2 regions of the Bradyrhizobium sp. I1.14.4 genome follow, and region 2 is predicted to be linked to the other one. Evidence: riboswitches for the same ligand, from Rfam matches in the RefSeq annotation. Region 2 holds a riboswitch; the other holds the start of a gene.
What was found. Region 2 has a riboswitch for S-adenosylmethionine ahead of metX (homoserine O-acetyltransferase MetX). Riboswitches for the same ligand answer to the same signal wherever they lie in the genome.

Region 1 (3,436 bases), on a different contig from region 2:
ACATCCTGGTCTGCAATGCCGCGGTGAACCCCTATTACGGCCCGCTGCTCGACATCACGGATGAGGCGTTCGACAAGATCATGGGCGCGAACGTCAAGAGCAACATCTGGCTCTGCTCGCAGACCATCCCGCAGATGGCCGAACGCGGCAAGGGCTCGGTCGTGATCATCTCCTCGATCGGCGGCCTGCGCGGCTCGACCGTGATCGGCGCCTACGGCATCTCCAAGGCGGCGGACTTCGCGCTGTGCCGCAGCCTCGCCGGCGAATGGGGGCCGAAGGGCGTGCGCGTCAATTGCGTGGCGCCGGGTCTGGTGAAGACCGATTTCGCCCGCGCGCTGTGGGAGGACCCGGACAATCTGAAGCGCCGCACCGCGTCGACGCCGCTCCGCCGCATCGGCGAGCCCGACGAGATCGCGGGCGCGGTGGCCTATCTCGCCTCCGATGCCTCGACCTTCATGACCGGCCAGACGATTGTGGTCGACGGCGGCGTGACGACGGCGGCGACGTAAGGTTCAGTCGCTTTAAAGATAACGCTCGATTGCTCCACAATCTCGTCATGCCCGGCCTCGTGCCGGGTATCCACGTCTTTGGTGGTTGTTGCGAGCAAGGCGTGGATGGCCGGGACAAGCCCGGCCATGACGAAGCGCTAAGACACTTTCGTTCGGAAAGCGTCAGCCTCAGACCTGCTCCAGCGCCCGCTGAAAATCCTCGATCAGGTCGTCGGGGTGCTCGAGCCCAGCCGAGAAGCGGATGAAGCCTTCGCTGATGCCGAGTTCGGCGCGAGCCTCCGGCGCCAGGCGCTGATGCGTCGTGGTCGCCGGATGCGTGACCAGGCTCTTGGAGTCGCCGAGATTGTTGGAGATGCGCGAGATCTTCAGCGCGTTGAGGCAGCGGAAGGCGCCGGCCTTGGCGTCCTTCACCTCGAACCCGACCAGGGTCGAACCGGCGCCCATCTGCTTCTTCACCGTCTCGGCCTGCGGATGATCGGGACGGCCGGGATAGACCAGTCGCGTGATCTTCGGATGCTTCGCCAGCGCCTCGGCGATCTTCGCCGCGTTTTCGGTCTGCGCGCGGACGCGGACGGCGAGCGTCTCGAGACCCTTTAGCAGCACCCAGGCGTTGAACGGCGACAGCGACGGGCCGGTCTGGCGCGTGAAATTATGGATGTGCTCGGCGATGAAGGCTTCCGACGACAGGATGACGCCGCCGAGGCAGCGGCCCTGGCCGTCGATATGCTTGGTCGCGGAATAGACCACGACATCGGCGCCGAGCGACAGCGGGCTCTGCCAGATCGGGGTTGCGAACACATTGTCGACGATCAGCCGCGCGCCGCCGCTGTGCGCGATCTTGGCGATTTCAGCGATATCGAGCACGTCGAGCGTCGGATTGGTCGGGCTCTCCAGGAAGAAGGTCTTGGTGTTCGGCCGCAATGCGCGCTGCCACTGGTCGAGATCGAGCCCGTCGACCAGCGTCGTCTCGATGCCGTAGCGCGGCAACAGGTCCTGCACGACGTAAAGGCAAGAGCCGAACAGCGCCTTCGACGCCACCACGTGATCGCCGGCCTTCAGCGGCGCGAGAATCGCGGTGGTCACTGCGGCCATGCCGGTCGCGGTCGAGCGCGCGGCTTCCGCGCCCTCGAGCTCGATCATGCGGCGCTCGAACATCGCAATGGTCGGATTGGAATAGCGCGAATAGATGAACCCCGGGTCCTGGCCCTTGAAGCGCGCCTCGCATTGCTCCGCGCTGTCGTAGACGTAGCCCTGGGTGAGAAACAGCCCTTCCGACGTCTCCCCGAATTGCGAGCGCAGCGTGCCGCCATGGACGAGACGGGTTTCGGGACGAAAGCGAGCGGTAGCCTTGGCTTCAGAAGACTTGGATTCAGACATGTGACCTCCGAGGTGGCCATTCACTAAAAAATGGCCACAAAAAAACCGGCCTGGAGCAACCTCCACAAGCCGGGATCACACTGTCCCCGGCCTGTTTAGCGACTTATTTAACGTGGCTGCAAGCCGGCCGGCTCAAATCACCACGGGATAAGTGCAGCTGATATTCCCTCGCGCCCTTTCCGTCAAGACGGTCATCGGATAACCCGTAAAAGCCCATATTTTGGGGCTTGATGGCCGTTCAGAGTATGATTTTGGGCCATCTCGAGGGATCGCCGAGGGACCGCATCGTGTCGTTCACGCTGGAAGATGAATCCAACGGAATCCTGCCCGACCGCATGATCGCGGAGATGGCGGAGGCCGGTCTCATTCTGCCGGCCTACGACTTCGTCGAAAGCCAGATCCAGCCGGCGAGCCTCGATCTCCGCCTCGGCGACATCGCCTACCGCGTCCGCGCCAGCTTCCTGCCGGGGCCCGATGCCACCGTCGCCGAGCGGATCGACCAGCTCAAGCTGCACGAGATCGATCTCTCCGACGGCGCGGTGCTGGAGACCAATTGCGTCTACATCGTCCCGCTGCTGGAAAGCCTGGCGCTGCCGCCGGAGATCGTGGCCGCGGCCAACCCGAAGAGCTCGACCGGACGGCTGGACGTCTTCACCCGCGTGATCGCCGACGGCACCCGCCGCTTCGACATGATCGGCGCCGGCTATCACGGCCCGCTCTATGCCGAGATCAGTCCGAAGACGTTTCCCGTGCTGCTGCGCGAGGGCTCGCGGCTCAGCCAGGTCCGCTTCCGGATCGGCGAGGCGACCTTGACCGCCGACGAACTCGATGCGCTGCATGCCACTGAGCGGCTGGTCGACGCCGAGGATGCCGACCTCGTTCAGGGCGTCGCGCTCTCGGTCGATCTCTCCGGCGAGAGCTCCGGTGGCTTCGTCGGCTATCGCGCCAAGCGGCACACCGGCGTGGTCGATGTTGATCGCCGGGGCGGCTACTCGGTCGACGAGTTCTGGGAGCCGATCAAGGCGCGCTCTGACGGCAGCCTCATTCTGGATCCCGGCGAGTTCTATATCCTGGCTTCGAAAGAGGCCGTGCAGGTGCCGCCGGATTATGCCGCAGAGATGGTGCCGTTCGATCCGCTGGTCGGCGAATTCCGTGTCCACTATGCCGGCTTCTTCGATCCCGGTTTCGGTTATGCCGGCGCCGGCGGCAAGGGCTCACGCGCCGTGCTGGAAGTGCGCTCGCGCGAGGTGCCGTTCATCCTCGAGCATGGCCAGATCGTCGGCCGTCTCGTCTATGAACGCATGCTCGAGCGCCCCGACGCGCTCTATGGCCAGCGCATCGGCTCGAACTACCAGGCGCAAGGCCTGAAGCTCTCAAAGCATTTTCGCGTGTAATTCCGCAGCCCGGATTTCGCGTCGCGCGGCAAGGCCATCTCGCAATCATTTTTCGCCGTCATTCCCCGCGAAAGCGGGGAATCCAGTACGCCGCGGCCTTTCGATCGACAATGACCGTCTCTGGAATACTGGATCGCCCGATCCCGTCTACGCCAA
Region 2 (3,436 bases):
GACGTTGATCTCCTCGCAGAGCTGGACGAAATCCTTGATGGTGCAGAAATGGATGTTTGACGTGTCGTACCAGCTCGCCGGCAGATTCTCGGTCCGGGGCATGTGACCGCCGACCAGGAGCTGTAGCCGCATCTTCCAGAAGCCGAAATTCGGGAACGAGACGATGGCGCGCTGCCCGATCCGCAACAGATTCTCCAGCACCACCTTCGGCTGCCGGGTCGCCTGCAAGGTCTGCGACAGGATCACATAGTCGAATGCATCATCGGGATAGTTGACAAGGTCGGTGTCGGCGTCGCCCTGCACCACCGCGAGCCCCTTGGCGACGCAGCCATTGACGCCCTCGCGCGACAGCTCGATGCCGCGGCCGTCGATGCCGCGGCTCTCCAGCAGCTGCAACAGCTCGCCGTCGCCGCAGCCGACGTCGAGCACGCGCGAGCCCGGCCGCACCATATCGGCGACCAGCAGGTGATCGGTGCGAGTGCCGCCGGTCCGCTCGGGCGCGATGCCCGGCAAGGGCAGTGTCTGCTGCATGCTCATGACTGGCCGTCGTCCTTCAGTCCACGCGCCTTGCCTGCGGCCTGCAGGAACGCTCGGGAGATTTCCAGGAATTCGGGCACGTCGAGCAGGAAGGCGTCATGGCCGCGATCGGTCTCGATCTCGGCGAACGACACCCGTGCGCTCGACGCATTCAGCGCATGCACCAGCGCGCGCGATTCCGAGGTCGGGAACAGCCAGTCGCTGGTGAACGACACCACGCAGAAGCGGGTCTTGATGCCGGTGAACGCCTTCGCCAGCACGCCATTGTGGTCGGCGGCGATGTCGAAGTAATCCATCGCGCGGGTCAGATAAAGATAGCTGTTGGCGTCGAACCGCTCGACAAAGGACGAGCCCTGGTAGCGCAGATAGCTCTCGACCTGGAAATCCGCATCGAACGAGAACGTCGGCAGCTCGCGGTCCTGCATCCGCCGCCCGAACTTGCGGTGCAGCGCCGCGTCCGAGAGATAGGTGATGTGCGCGGCCATCCGCGCCACCGCCAGTCCGCGATGCGGATGCGTGTCCTCGTCGACATAGCGGCCGCCGCGCCAATCCGGATCGGCCATCACCGCCTGGCGGCCGAGCTCGTGGAACGCGATGTTCTGCGCCGAGTGACGCGTCGAGCAGGCGATCGCGAGCGTCGCGAACACGCGCTCGGGATAGGCCGCGGTCCATTGCAGCACCTGCATGCCGCCCATCGAGCCGCCGACGACGCAGAACAGCGTCGCGATGCCGAGGCGATCGATCAGCATCGCCTGCGCACGCACCATGTCGGGGATGGTGATGATCGGGAAATCGAGCCCCCACACCTTGCCGGTCGCAGGGTTCAGCGACGCAGGGCCCGTGGAGCCCATGCAGCCGCCGATCACGTTGGAGCAGATGATGAAGTATCTTTCGGGATCAATCGGCTTGCCCGCGCCGACCATGGTGTCCCACCAGCCGGGCTTGCCGGTGACGGGATGGATGTTGTTGACGTGCTGATCCCCGGTCAACGCGTGGCACAGCAGGATCGCGTTGGACCTGTTGGCATTGAGCTGGCCATAGGTCTGGTAGGCGATCTGGAATGGCGCGAGATCGACGCCGCAATCGAGCTTGAGCGGCTGGTCCATGCCGAACTTCGCCACCAATGACGACGGATGATCGGCCTCATGGGCGCGATCATCGCTGGGGACCGGTTGGCTCGTTATCGGACGCACGTTGCTCATCTAGGCGACCCTGCCTCCGCGCGGGAGGGCTCGAACAGAAATCAGGCCATAAAAAACCCGGCCTGAACAAGGTTCGGCCGGGAGCTGATCTGTCCCCGGCCTGTTTAGCGAGTTGTTTAACGTGGCTGCAAGCCGGCCGGCTCAAATGACCACGGAGTGAACCGAACGTAGTCCTCAGGCCCCCCGTCGTCAAGGCGGCCCCGGCCGGCCGCCGATGGTTAACCGCTTGCGCAAGGCTGGACGGCGAGGTTTCTCTTTGCTTTCGGTGGCTGTCTTTCCTAATCAGGAGCCCTGTCCGACGCGGCAACGGGCCGCCCTGACGACAAGGTTTTTGAGCATGTCCAAGCCACCCCCGTCGCCGCCCTCGCTGCAGGAGCTGCGCAAGGAGATCGACGCGATCGACGAGCAGGTTCACCGCCTGCTGATGGCGCGCGGCGACATCATCGACCGCCTGATCCAGGTCAAGAAGACCCAGGAGGTCGGTTCGGCGTTCCGCCCGGCGCGCGAGGCCAGCATGATGCGCGAACTGGTGCAGCGTCATCGCGGCATCCTGCCGCTCGACACCATCGAGAGCATCTGGCGCGTCATCATCTCGACCTTCACTTACGTGCAGGCGCCATTCGCGGTGCATGCCGATGTTTCCGTAGGCGAGTCGGCAATGCGCGACTCGGCGCGGTTTCATTTCGGCTTCGTGGTGCCCTACGTGTCGCATTTCAGCGCACAGGCCGCGGTCGAGGCGGTGGCGAAATCGAAGGGCGACCTCGCGCTGGTCTCCGCGATCGCCAGCCGCACGCCGTGGTGGAATGCGCTCGAGGCCGAAGGCGCGCCGAAGATCATCGCGCGGCTGCCGTTCCTCGAACGCGCCGACCATCCGGCTGCGCTGCCGGTGTTCGTGATCTCGCGAGTCGCCGACGACGCCATGGTGACCGAGGTGCAGACCTGGAGCGTGCGCGTCTCCGGCTGGAACGCCGACGTCGCCCGCGCGCTGGCGCCGCTCGCCGAGATCGTCGCGGTCCCCGACACCGCATTCGATGGCGCGGCACTGCTGGTCTCGGTTGCCGGGCACGATTTCGAGAAGATCAAGCTCGCCTTGATCGAGGCCGGCGCCTCGGTCCGCTCTTCGGCCCTCGTCGGCAGCCACGCAACGCGCTATACGGTGCCCTCTAATGGATCGGCCAGGACCTGAAGTAAGAGCTAGCCGCCCGTATATCCGGAGTTGATAATGTCCCGCCCCGTGCCGAACCCCGGCATTCTCGATATTGCGCCCTACACGCCAGGCAAGAGCCCGGTGCCGGAACCGGGCCGCAAGGTGTTCAAGCTGTCCGCCAACGAGACGCCGTTCGGTCCTTCTCCGAAGGCGATCGCAGCCTACAAGGCCGCGGCTGACCATCTCGAGGACTATCCGGAGGGCACCTCGCGCGTGCTGCGCCACGCGATCGGCCGCGCCTACGGCCTCGATCCCGACCGCATCATCTGCGGCGCCGGCTCCGACGAGATCCTCAACCTGCTGGCGCACACATATCTTGCGCCCGGCGACGAGGCGATCTCGACCACCCATGGCTTCCTGGTCTACCCGATCGCCACCATGGCGAACGGCGCGAAAAATGTGATCGCGGCCGAGACCAACTTCACGGCCGATGTCGACGCCATCCTCCAGGTGGTGACGCCGCGCACAAAACTGGTCTGGCTCGCCAACC

Region 1: linked by a shared signal. The riboswitch ahead of ABIB78_RS11100 (O-succinylhomoserine sulfhydrylase) and the one ahead of metX (homoserine O-acetyltransferase MetX) in region 2 are both predicted to bind S-adenosylmethionine.

What each region holds. Positions count from the first base shown of each region.
Region 1 is NZ_JBNDLA010000004.1:273,608-277,043, forward strand. It holds gene ABIB78_RS11095 (SDR family NAD(P)-dependent oxidoreductase) at 1-509, shown strand, start outside; gene ABIB78_RS11100 (O-succinylhomoserine sulfhydrylase) at 678-1,886, opposite strand; SAM riboswitch at 1,961-2,040, opposite strand; gene ABIB78_RS11105 (2'-deoxycytidine 5'-triphosphate deaminase) at 2,117-3,280, shown strand.
Region 2 is NZ_JBNDLA010000001.1:131,049-134,484, reverse strand. It holds gene metW (methionine biosynthesis protein MetW) at 1-537, opposite strand, end outside; gene metX (homoserine O-acetyltransferase MetX) at 534-1,739, opposite strand; SAM riboswitch at 1,823-1,902, opposite strand; gene ABIB78_RS00600 (chorismate mutase) at 2,077-2,925, shown strand; gene hisC (histidinol-phosphate transaminase) at 2,962-3,436, shown strand, end outside.